3 regions of the Peribacillus sp. R9-11 genome follow, and region 1 is predicted to be linked to each of the others. Evidence: riboswitches for the same ligand, from Rfam matches in the RefSeq annotation. Region 1 holds a riboswitch; each other region holds the start of a gene.

What was found. Region 1 has a riboswitch for glycine ahead of glyA (serine hydroxymethyltransferase). Riboswitches for the same ligand answer to the same signal wherever they lie in the genome.
Region 2: linked by a shared signal. The riboswitch ahead of RE409_RS03035 (amino acid permease) and the one ahead of glyA (serine hydroxymethyltransferase) in region 1 are both predicted to bind glycine.
Region 3: linked by a shared signal. The riboswitch ahead of gcvT (glycine cleavage system aminomethyltransferase GcvT) and the one ahead of glyA (serine hydroxymethyltransferase) in region 1 are both predicted to bind glycine.

What each region holds. Positions count from the first base shown of each region.
Region 1 covers NZ_CP133763.1:3,027,503-3,031,869, forward strand. Annotated here, with positions in the region: gene gcvT (glycine cleavage system aminomethyltransferase GcvT) at 1-228, opposite strand, end outside; gene sdaAA (L-serine ammonia-lyase, iron-sulfur-dependent, subunit alpha) at 249-1,130, opposite strand; gene RE409_RS14725 (serine dehydratase beta chain) at 1,130-1,642, opposite strand; gene glyA (serine hydroxymethyltransferase) at 1,663-2,913, opposite strand; glycine riboswitch at 3,033-3,138, opposite strand; gene RE409_RS14735 (amino acid permease) at 3,458-4,367, opposite strand, start outside.
Region 2 covers NZ_CP133763.1:636,186-640,552, forward strand. Annotated here, with positions in the region: gene RE409_RS03025 (sodium:solute symporter family protein) at 1-601, opposite strand, end outside; gene RE409_RS03030 (DUF3311 domain-containing protein) at 598-798, opposite strand; gene RE409_RS03035 (amino acid permease) at 987-2,327, opposite strand; glycine riboswitch at 2,507-2,585, opposite strand; gene RE409_RS03040 (ketopantoate reductase family protein) at 3,142-4,068, shown strand.
Region 3 covers NZ_CP133763.1:3,872,988-3,877,354, forward strand. Annotated here, with positions in the region: gene gcvPB (aminomethyl-transferring glycine dehydrogenase subunit GcvPB) at 1-74, opposite strand, end outside; gene gcvPA (aminomethyl-transferring glycine dehydrogenase subunit GcvPA) at 67-1,413, opposite strand; gene gcvT (glycine cleavage system aminomethyltransferase GcvT) at 1,432-2,538, opposite strand; glycine riboswitch at 2,779-2,866, opposite strand; gene RE409_RS18785 (DEAD/DEAH box helicase) at 3,237-4,367, shown strand, end outside.

The DNA.
Region 1 (4,367 bases):
TGTAACAAGGTAGTTAATATAACTCTCGGCATCTTTCCCTTCCACAAGTACTTCTCCCATATGAGAAACATCAAAAAGTCCTGCTTCTGTTCGAACAGCTTCATGCTCTTCTAAAATGCTGGAAAACTGAACTGGCAGAGCCCAGCCACCAAAATCAATAACTTTTGCTCCGTATTTTTTATATACTTCAAAAAGCGGTGTTTGCTTTAATGCTGTTTCAGTACCCATGATCTACCCCCGATTATGATTCATGATTTCCTACAAAAAAGACGTTCTTTCACCCGTTTACCGGTTTCTGTCATTGCCAAGCCACCAAGAGCCGTTTCTCGAAGGGTCCTTGGCATATCATTTCCAACCTTATACATGGCTTCAATTACCTCATCACAAGGTATGCGGCTTTCAATCCCAGCTAGAGACATGTCGGCCGCTGAAAATGCAATTGAGGTTCCAATCACATTCCGCTTGATGCAAGGAACTTCCACAAGTCCTGCGACTGGATCACAAACCAATCCTAAAAGTGACTTCATCGCAATGGCTGTCGCATTCACGGCTTGCAGTGGTGTTCCGCCTTTTAACTCAACGATTGTCCCCGCTGCCATGGCCGTTGCGGAGCCCACCTCTGCTTGACAGCCTCCAGCAGCCCCCGAAATGAAAGAACGGTTCGCAATGATAAGCCCGAGCATACTTGCCGTGAATAACCCCATAACTAAATCTTTATAAGGCGTGCCATCATTTTTATGAAGCGAAAACAGTACCCCAGGCAGAATCCCTGCTGCACCCGCAGTTGGGGTAGCTACAATGACCCCCATTCGGGCGTTACTTTCAGAAGTTGCCAATGAAAAGCTCATTGCGTTGCTTATATAGCTGCCTGACAAAGATTTACCTTGTTGAACGTAATCATTCATTTTCAAAGCATCTCCGCCAGAAATTCCACTCGGTGCGGTTGTGGCATCCTTTATACCATTATCAACGGCTTCCTTCATTTTAATCAATCGTTCTTCCATCATACTGATAATAGCTTGTTGGTCTCTTCCAGACTTTTCTGCTTCCATCATTAGCATGATTTCGCCAATGCTTTTTTCTTCTCTTTGGCAAGCTTCATTTAGTTCTTTCATGGTCTGGATTTCCATCATATAGCCTTGTCCATTACTTTCTTTCTTGGATGATAAGAACTAGCAAGGGCTGAAAAGTCATCACCTGCACTGAGACGAATCGCTACCATATCGTCGTCTATCATGAAAATCTTGGATAAACCACCACCAAGTGATGCTCCGCCTACCTTTACTACACAATCGCCGCGTTTTGCTGTCACGATTGTTGTGTTAGGATGGTCAAAATACTCGCAGCAGCTTTCAAATTCAATTTCGTACTGCATTCCATTCTCTTTTGCCCATTCCAACGAGTTTTTAATGCGTGAATCATCGGTATCCATCCCAAGTAATCCGCCAAGCAGTGCTTTATCTGTTCCATGTCCTTGATAGGTTTCAGCAAATGAATCATAGAATACAATTTTGACTTCTTTTGGATAATCTCCTAACAGTTCATGGATGAATTTACCGATTGACACGACTCCGGCTGTGTGGGAACTTGACGGTCCTACCATGATTGGACCTATTATGTCAAAACAACTTTGAAAATCCATTGAGTCCCCCCCTTTTTTTCTTACACAGTAATTGGTTGTTGAAATAACGGATAAATATCACAAATTCCTTTGGTTGTTTCTTTTGCTTTCTTAAGAACGTCTTTATCTCCTTTACTCTTTAAAACAGCTGAAATCACTTCACCGATTTTCACCATTTCATCCTGCTTCATGCCTCGAGTTGTTAAAGCTGCTGTTCCCATTCGGATACCACTCGTAACAAATGGCTTTTCTGGATCATATGGAATCGTATTTTTATTAGCGGTGATGCCTGCTTCTTCTAATAATCTCTCTGCTTCTTTTCCTGTTAAATTCCACGGACGTAAATCTAAAAGGACAATATGATTATCTGTACCACCAGAAACAAGAGCTGCACCTTCATTTTTTAATGTTTCACTAAGCGTTGCAGCATTTTCAATGACTTGTTTCGCATAGTCCTTAAAGCTTGGTTGTAATGCTTCGTTGAAAGCGACCGCTTTTGCTGCAATAATGTGCATGAGAGGGCCGCCCTGAATTCCTGGGAACACAGATTTATTAATCGATTTGATAATCTCTTCATCGTTTGTTAAAATGATCCCCCCGCGAGGACCTCTCAATGTTTTATGAGTAGTACTTGTCACAACATCTGCATATTGGATTGGGGATGGGTGAAGACCGGCCGCTACCAGCCCTGCTATATGAGCCATATCCACCATAAGTTTTGCTCCAACTTGATCAGCAATTTCTCTAAATCGTGCAAAATTAATGGTTCTTGGGTAGGCACTTGTCCCTGCAATAATCAATTTTGGTTTTTCTTTCTTTGCGATAGCTTCCAACTCATCATAATCAATTAATTGGGTATCTTCTCTAACTCCATAAGACACAACTTCAAACCATTTTCCTGAAACACTGACTGGACTTCCATGAGTTAAGTGGCCGCCATGTGAAAGGTTCATTCCCATTACTTTATCACCAGGCTGAAGCAGTGCGAAAAATACTGCGAAATTTGCTTGTGCACCCGAGTGAGGCTGAACATTTGCATATTTGGCACCAAACAGCTTTGTTAAGCGCTCAATAGCTGCTTGTTCTGCCACATCGACAAATTCACATCCGCCATAATAACGTTTTCCTGGATAACCTTCTGCATATTTATTCGTCATTACACTTCCCATTGCTTCTAATACATCTTGGCTGACGAAGTTTTCTGATGCAATCAACTCTAAGGTTTGATGCTGACGATTTTGCTCGTTTCTGATAGCTTGAAAAATGATTGAATCATTTTGCTGTAAACTCATTTGTACTCCCCCTTGAAAATTTTTGTATTAAAGGTTTGTTGCATAGCTAGTGACTACGAAACACTACCCTTTTTTGCGCACAAAAAAGAACAGAGAAGGGTAGCTTAGCTTAGCTTTCTCTACCCTTCTCTGTCCTTTTACCTGAGAGTTTAACCCTTTTATATTAATAGGGCCTTTCCCCTTTGGTGGCGTACTACTTTATACGCGCTCTCCAGAGGTGCGTCCAGTTGTGGTTCCATCTACCTGAGAGATTTGTTCCAAGGGTCTTTTTGGAACTTGCTCCTTCGGTGGCGTGTCGCATTGCACTCTCCCACAACCGTCATTCGCTCATATTGAATTTTTATTATATTTAGAATAATTGGTGGAAATAAGAATGTCAAGATTTTCTTGTAAGCGTTAACATTATTTTTTTGAAAATTCTTACTTTATGAATGTCACATTATGGTCGTCCAGATTACTCACGGCTGCTTTTATCATCGTTTTTTTGCAAGTTGACTATTTTGGTAAAGTTAATAGTAGGTCACTGACTTTTGTCCGTTGCCTCTTAATTTTCCGCTACCTCTCCCTGATTCGACTGATCAGCATGATTTGCCTTCGTTTTCTGCATCTTATAAATCGCAATCAGCGAAATAAACCAAACAGGGGTTACGAACAAGGCAACACGAGTATCTTCCGAAAGTGCAAGCACAACAAGTACGAACGCTAGGAAAGTAAGGATCAAGTAATTAGAAACTGGATAAAGTGGTAATTTAAATTTGTTCATTTTCGCTAGATCTGGCCTTGTTTTGCGGTATTTCAAATGACTGATGACAGTAATTCCCCAAATAAAGATGAAACATACTGTAGAAATACTTGTAATTAACGTAAATACTCCTTCTGGCATTAAATAGTTCAACACAACGGAAGTTAGAATGACGACAGTTGAAAAGGCCAATGCATTGGAAGGTACTTTACGGGCATTAAGTTTTGCAAATGGCACAGGTGCATTTTTATCTTTGGCAAGTGAGTATATCATCCGGCTTGTACTGAAGATTGCGCTGTTACATGCCGAAGCAGCCGATGTTAGGACGACAAAATTGACGATACCAGCAGCTGCAGCGATACCAACAGCCACGAATACTTGGACGAATGGGCTTTCCGATGGGATGATTGCGTTCCACGGATAAACACTCATAATGACAATAAGTGCGCCAATGTAGAAAATTATAATCCGAATAGGAATATTATTGATTGCTTTTGGGATAACTTTCTCTGGATCTTCTGTTTCACCTGCTGTAAGTCCTACAAGTTCAATACCAACAAACGCAAACACTACCATCTGGAATGAGAGGATAAATCCATTTATTCCATTTGGGAACATACCTTCGTGGCTCCATAGATTCGTGAAACTGGCTGCGCCTGAATCTGTGGAAAAGCCTTTAATAATCATGAAAATACCGATAACAATTAGTGCT
Region 2 (4,367 bases), 2.4 Mb from region 1:
GATAAATTCCTAAGAATCCTATAATCACGATCATCATGATATCTTTAATGACTGCTGTCCAAACTGAGCCGTGTATTCCAGAAATCATAACATAAATGGTAAGGCTGATTGCTCCCATCCAGACCGCGGTAGACATTGAAATTGCTCCATAAGATGCTTCTGAAACAATAATCCCTAATCCTTTAAGTTGCACGACAATCACTGGAATCATAGATACCACACCGACAAGTGCTGCCAGAATTCCTAAGCTTGGGCTCTTATACTTGCTTACAAAGAAATCAGATTGAGACATTAGACTATTTTCTTTGGCATATTTCCATATTTCCGGAAGAAGCCAATATGACAATACATAAGACAAAGTAATGTAAATAAGGACGTATAAAGCGGGTGCACCCTTACCATAAGCCCAGCCGCTGCCGCCAAGGAAGGAAAACGTCGTATAAATTTCTCCAGCCATCAATAGAAAGACGAATATAGCACCAAAACCACGGCCTCCAACCGTCCATTGTTCCAAATTCATGTCTTTTCCTTTTGAAGATCGAATACCTAAAAAGATTGATAAAAGTAAAAATCCTAAAATAATTAAGAGGGAAATATTCATTCCTGGTCACCTTCCCGATTTCTGGGGTCCAACTTATACATGATGCCCAAAATAACGGATGTAAGGACCACCCACATAGCCATCCAAAACATATTAAAAGGCATCCCTAATACATAAGGTTCTATTCTGTTAACAAACGGAAGAAATCCTAATATGCCTATAAAAGGAACTAGAGTAAGTATATATATAATCTTCATTAATCAAACCCCTCCATTCTAAGTGAAAAGTCATTCATATCGACTTACAGTACCTTACACTATTTTAATATAAAATTTACTGTGGCTGCAGTATATATTTTAGTAGCACTTCTCTGTGTTAGCAAAATAAATTGAAAAAAAGGAAGGGAGTGTCCCTTCCTTTTAATTCCTGCGACCATGAAAAATAGCTACTTTTTTTTCTGATAGTTATAGAGTACGAGTAGAAGAATGAACCAGATTGGCGTCATTAACAGTGAAAGTCGTGTAGCTTCAGCGAATAGCATAACGATTAGGATGAACAGAAATAATCCTAAAATAACGTAATTGATAAAGGGTGTAAAAGGAGCTTTGAATGTAGAATGGGCTCTCAAGTCCGGACGTTTTTTCGTATATTTGATATGTGAAATCAAGATGATGCTCCAAACCCAAATAAAACAGATGGCACTGATTGTAGTTACTATTGTAAAGGCCTGTTCAGGTATCATTTTGCTTAGCAATGCCCCTAGGGAGACGACGATTGCCGATGTAACCAAGGCATTACTTGGAACAGCATGTTTATTTAATTTTGCTAATTTTGCAGGAGCATCGTTATTATTGCTTAATGTATAAAGCATACGGCTTGTTGAAAATAAACCGCTGTTGCCGGCAGATGCAGCGGATGTCAGGACAACAAAATTGATAATCCCTGCAGCGATTGGAATGCCGATTAGTGTAAAGACTTCTACGAATGGACTGCTTGATGCATCCAGCCGTGTCCAAGGATTGACGCATAGAATGACGAGTATGGCACCTACATAGAAAAGTAAAATTCGGACCGGGATTTTATTGATGGCTGATGGTATATTTTTTTTCGGGTTAGCTGTTTCTGCTGCAGAAACACCAATTAATTCGACCCCTACAAAGGAGAAGACAACCAATTGTAAAGATAGCAGGAAGCCGGATACGCCGTTCGGAAACATGCCTCCGTGGCTCCAAAGGTTGGTGAGTGAAACGGTGCCAGTATTGGTTTTGAAGCCAATGACTAACAGGATGATGCCTACAATAATTAAGGCAACAATCGTGATGACTTTAATGAGCGCGAACCAGAATTCAAGTTCTCCAAACAATTTAACCGTCAATAGATTCAATCCTAACAGAATGACCAGGCATGCAAGAGCTGGTATCCATTGAGGGATATTGAACCAATATTGCATATAGACACCAACCGCGATGATATCGGCCATGGCTGTCATGATCCAACAGAACCAATAGGTCCATCCGGTCACGAATCCAGCCCACGGCCCGATATATTCGGTAGCGAATTCGGTGAATGACGTATAACCGGCGTTGGATAAAAGTAATTCCCCTAAAGCCCTCATAACAAAAAATAAGGCAATCCCTATAATAAGATAGGAAAAGATAATGGAGGGGCCTGCCAATTGGATGGCTTTACCGGATCCAAGAAATAAACCGGTACCAATTGTTCCTCCTATTGCAATTAATTGTACATGGCGATTTTTTAAATCTCTTTTCAATTCCTGTTTAGCCAATTTGAGCATCTCCCGTTGTTTATGATCTTAGTCGTGTGGAGCGTGATTCCACATTCCGTGTAGCTCGTTGTTTTCACCTCGCTTATGATATTGAATGGCAATATCTTGGATTTTGGACAATAAAAAAAGAGATTGGATACTACCAATCTCGTCAGGTTTAAGAATAACAATTCATCATTCGTTACTCTTCTGTCCTTTTGCCTGAGATTGTGAATCCTTCGGCGCTGTACTATGTACAGTCTCTCCAGAAGCTGCTCCTGCTATAGTGTGATCCATAGCATTCAACGCTTGCTAGTATGCGGTTGTAATAAATGTCCGTTTGTAGAAGAATTGAATCTTCCTTCGGTCATTTGTCATTATACTTAAATAACGTCAATATAATATTGGAATTCTATCATTGTTTATTCTATAGGTCAATATGGAAATTGGAAAGTTAGCGGTAATGTAGTTGCTGTATATCAACATTCTATAAAAGTAGTGATTGGAAAAGCCATAGTGACTGGAGCTGTTAGTTAACGGGTCCACTTTAAAATCAATACAAAAAACAACAACAAATTTTGTGGATATCGTTCCTCAGAAAAGTAGACTTCGTTTAAGCCTTAATTTTCCTTTTGGTGATATATATGAACCAAAAGGAAGCTGTAAGGGATGTTACAAACCCCTCGTGTCATTATTGGTATTTCACAATATTGTAGCTTTTCTAGGTGGTTTTTTTCTAAACAATTCATACCATAAAACTGGCATTTTAATCGCGATCGTTTTCCGAATAGTGTGATAATATTTAGGTAAAAAGGTGAAGGGAATTAGAGATGCTATGGCGATAAAGACAGTATCAATTGTTGGATTAGGAGCACTGGGCATTTTATATGGACATCATTTATCAAAGGAAATGCCGAAGAAGAATGTGAGGATTATTGCGGATACAGCTAGAATAAAGAGATATGTCCAGGATGGGGTTTATTGCAATGGTGAGCTTTGTGACTTTCATTATGTAACGCCTGAAGAAATATGCGAGCCTGCAGATTTGATGATTTTTACTGTTAAATTTAGTGGATTGGAAGATGCTATTGAAGCGGTGAAGAATCAAATTGGAAAACAGACGATTATTATTTCTGCTTTGAATGGGATCACAAGTGAAGCGATTATTGGTGAGGCGTATGGAAAGGATAAAGTCTTATATTGTGTTGCGCAAGGTATGGATGCTGTTAAAGAAGAAAATAAGTTGACATACGACCATATGGGCATACTCTGCCTTGGTGAACGGGAACCTGGATTGGTTTCAGAAAAGGTTCAGCAGGTGGCAGATTTTTTTGAAAAAATGAAGGTCCCATATGAGATAGATACGGATATGTATAAGCGGCAATGGGGGAAATTTATGCTGAATGTTGGTGTTAATCAAACTGTTGCTGTCTATAAAAGTAATTATGGTGAAATTCAACGAAAGGGTCATGCAAGAGAAATGATGATTTCTGCCATGAGAGAGGTTATCGTTCTGTCAGAGAAAGAAGGAATTCATTTAACGGAAAGAGATCTGGATTATTGGTTAAGTGTATTGGATACATTAAGCCCAGAAGGAAAGCCATCCATGGCTCAAGATATCGAAGCTCGACGTTACAGTGAGGTTGAGTTATTTGCAGGTACGGTATTAAAATTAGGTGAGAAATACGGAGTGCCTACACTTGTAAACAAAGAGTTATATGAACGAATTGAATTTCTCGAAAGTCAATATAATTTCAACTAAAGTTTGACTTTTTTCTATGATAACTCCCTCACCTTGCTCTAGAACAAGGCCATTTGAACTGAGCTCAGTCTTTAAAGACTGGGTTTCCTTTGGTTGTGTTAAATTCCCTACTTTATCTTATTAGGGTCATGTTATTTTATTGATTTCTTAAAATACTAATATATCTAATATCACTTTTAGTGATTGAATTTTTTTATACTGGTTAGTGTTTCCTCTAGAAATACATTTGTTTTTTTACAGGATATTTATTATTATAAGATAAGATTATAAATTATGCGATATGAAAAAGAATTGGAACT
Region 3 (4,367 bases), 850 kb from region 1:
ATTTCCGGTAGACTGTACCCTATTCGACCGGACGTACTGATTTCAAAAATGAGTGATTGATCTTGATTATTCATGTTGATCCCCCAATTCCTGCGCAAGTGCATCAATTTCTTCTTTTGTTCTAAGTTCTGTTACAGCCACAAGCATATGGTCTTTCAGCTGTGGATAAACAGTCCCTAAGTCGAAGCCGCCGATAATTTCTTTTTCAAAAAGACTTTGATTAATTTCTTGGTAAGATGCCGGCAGTTTAATGACAAATTCATTAAACGATGGTCCCTCAAACACCACTTCTATTCCTTTTTCCTTTATAGCTTTTTTCGCATAATAGGCTTTTTGAATATTATTCACTGCCATTTCTTTGACACCCTTTTTCCCAAGTGCGGTCATCGCAACAGAAGCTGCCAAAGCATTTAACGCCTGATTGGAACAAATATTGGATGTGGCCTTGTCACGACGAATGTGTTGCTCACGAGCTTGAAGCGTCAGCACAAATCCCCGTTTACCATCTTCATCCACTGTTTGCCCGACGAGACGGCCTGGCACTTTACGAACAAGTTTGTTCGTGACCGCAAAGTATCCGCAATGCGGTCCGCCAAAAGCTGCTGGAATACCGAATGGCTGAGCATCGCCTGTTACGATATCAGCACCAAGGGCACCTGGAGGGGTCAATGCACCTAGTGCAAGCGGGTTACTCGAAACGATAAACATGGATTTCACATCATGAATGATTTCTTCCATTTCTTTCAACGGTTCAATACGTCCAAAGAAGTTTGGATATTGCACAATGACTCCCGCAATATCGTCTTTCGCCAATTCCTTTAAGGCAGCTAGATCTGTCACACCATCTTTAAATGGAATTTCAATGACTTCCACTCGCTGACCTTTCGCATACGTCTTAACGACTTCTCTTGATTCAGGATGTACTGCCGCTGAAATTAGAATTTTCTTACGTCGTGTATGACCGGATGCAAGCATCGCTGCTTCCGCTAATGCCGTCCCTCCGTCATACATGGAGGAGTTGGCTACATCCATGCCTGTCATTTCACAAATCATCGTTTGATATTCAAAAATGGCCTGAAGCTCCCCCTGTGAAATTTCTGGCTGATAAGGGGTGTAGGCTGTATAAAACTCCGAGCGGGAAAGAACATGATCAACGATGACCGGTGAATAATGGTCATACACGCCCGCACCAAGAAAGGAAGCATAGTTTTTAAGATCAGCATTCTTAGAAGCAAGTTTTGATAATTCTTTCATTAAGGCTGGCTCTGATTTAGCTGGTTTAATGTCATATTCGCCTTGAAAGCGGACACTTTCAGGAATATCGTTGAAAAGGTTCTCAACAGAAGGGACCCCTATTACCTCCAGCATTTGTTGTTTATCCTGCTCTGTCATGGGTAAGTAACGATGTTTCATCTTAATGACCATTCCTCTCTATTTACGTGGTTTTTTATAAAAAGGTGTTTGTATAATAACAGCTTTCAATCGTTTTGAACGAATTTCCACTTCGACTTCAGAATTCATCACCGAAAAGTCTTTATCGATAAGTACCAATCCTACATTTTTCTTCAATGTTGGTGATTGAGTGCCAGTCGTAACTTCACCAATGACTTTATCCCCACTGTATACCTTATAGCCATGACGAGGAATGCCGCGGTCAATCATTTCAATTCCGACAAGCTTACGTTGTGCCCCTTTTTCCTTTTGTTCAGTAAGAACGGCTTTCCCGAAAAAGTCGGCTTCCTTATCCACTTTAACCGCAAAACCAATCCCGGCTTCAATTGGGGTAATATCCGGTGAAAGCTCCTGTCCATAAAGCGGAAGTTTAGCTTCAAAGCGGAGTGTGTCACGTGCCCCTAAACCTATCGGCTGTATCCCTTCTTCTTTTCCTGCATCTAGAATAGCTCTCCAAAGGGCCGGGCCATTTTCACTGTTGCTATATATTTCAAAACCATCTTCACCCGTATATCCTGTACGTGAAACCATCGTGGAAAGCCCATTTATCAGGACATTTTCCTTGAATTTAAAAAAGCCAATTTCACTCAAAAGTGTATCATTAGATAGTTTTTGTAATATTTTCTCTGCCAAAGGTCCCTGCAGTGCCAACTGTGTATAATCGCTTGATACATCCGAAAGTTGGACATCCTCTGAACAATTAGCTTGTAGCCAGTTAAAATCTTTTTCTGTATTGGCGGCATTGACCACGAGCAGATAGTCGTCTTCTGCCTTTTTATAAATGATAAGATCGTCAACAGTACCGCCGTTTTCATAACACATAGCCGTATAAATTGCTCCGCCCTGTTTTAGCTTTGATACATCATTGGTCATCATTTTTTGTAAAAAGGCAAGACTCCCTGGGCCCTTCACATCAACCTCACCCATATGGGAAACATCAAATAAGCCAGCTTTTGTACGAACTGCTTCATGTTCGTCCTTGATACCCGAAAATTGGACAGGAAGTTCCCAGCCGCCAAAATCGATCGTTTTTCCTCCGTATTCACGATAAACCTCAAATAGTGGTGTTCTTTTTAAATTGGTCAAAAAATGACCCCCCTTAGATTTTTTAGATTTACTTTGCTCACTTTTCTAAAAGCTTCTTTCCATTTTGTCAGATCTTCTTATACTTCTCAGCCTGATTCATAATGTGGAAAAAAGGGCACAAAAAAGGACAGAGAAAGCCCTAAAGAGCTTTTTCTCTGTCCTGAAACCTGAAAGTTTACCTATATAATAGGTTTTCCCCTTTGGTGGCCGTCCTGCAACGAGCGGCGCTCTCCAGAGTTGCGTCCAATAAGAGTTCTTTTGCCTGAGAGATTCACTGCTAAGTTTGCTCCTTCGGCGCTACATTCGTAGTCTCTCCCCTTATCTTCACCCGCATATAAATGTGTCTCCACCAATTAGGAAAGTAATTAATCCTACTGATAGTTAGTAAAACCTCTGTGCATTTACAAAATGCTTTCTCTACCAACTCTCCTTAAAACTTCAGAACTTAATGAATGATCTCTAGTCTGTTAATCTGGGATAAAGTAAGAGGCGGTTGCCCATACTATGAAAAACATGAACTACATTCATCTTTTAAGCGTTTTGGGAAATTGGAATTTTCTAAATATACTTACATCCTACCTTAAGAAACTTTTCTCTGCAATATCTTTTACAGAGAAATATTTTTCTTACTTCACATATAAAATGTTCGGGTTTCAACCTTAAATAAGAAAATTATGATTTTAGAAGGAGTAGTTTCAATGAAAATTAATATATCCTTCAGTTCTGATTGGAATGACGAGTTTCTACAAAAGATGGAAAATGACGGTCCATGGGGTAATTGGGAGCTTTATAAATTGGCTGTTCAAATGGAAGAAAACCTCATTATTCCTGATTTTGAAGGTTTACAGGCACCCAAGCATCTTCCACAGCTCACCCCGCTTCCCCACCAATTGGAAGCGGCAAAGCAGGTAGTTGAAAAGATGAATGGAAAAGCCATTTTAGCTGATGAAGTAGGTCTCGGGAAAACAATCGAAGCTGGCTTGATTCTAAAAGAATATATGATCCGTGGTCTTGTTAAAAAAGTATTAATTCTTGTCCCCGCTTCACTTGTAAGTCAATGGGCTTTTGAATTGAATACCAAGTTTCATATTCCGGCTGTTGTTCAAAGAAAAAGCTATGTGTGGGAATCATGCGATGTTGTTATATCATCCATTGATACAGCGAAACGAGCTCCCCATCGAGATATCATTTTTAATCAGCAATATGACTTTATCATTATTGATGAGGCTCATAAACTTAAAAATAATAAAACGAAGAACTATGAATTTGTCCAAAATCTGAAAAAGAAATTTTGTTTATTGCTGACAGCTACGCCAATTCAAAATAAAGTCGAAGAAATTTTCCATCTTGTTTCGTTATTGAAACCGGGACACTTGGGAAATGCAACACTCTTTTCTGAGAAATATAAAGGCAAAGGCCGAAATGTTATTGAGGATGAGCACCTAAAGGAACTCGTCAACACTGTTATGATTCGGAACCGACGGGCTGATACTGGAATTGAATGGACAAAAAGGCAGGTGGAAACAATCATCATTGAATTTTCTCCAACTGAACAAGCCTTGTACGACGCTGTTTCCAAATTTAAGCCTATTTCAGATGGATCGAAGGGAAGTTCTTTTTCAGCACTCACCCTCCAAAGAGAAGCATGCAGCAGCAGAGAAGCCGTTTTTTATACATTGAAAAACATGAAAGCCAAATATGAACAGCCTTCCCCTGACTTTTTAGCAAAGCTAGATGAGCTGTTTGAGAAGGTAAATGAAACAGAACAAAACTCCAAGGCTGAAAAAGCTTTAGAACTCATCAAGAAAATTGATGACAAAGTGATTATC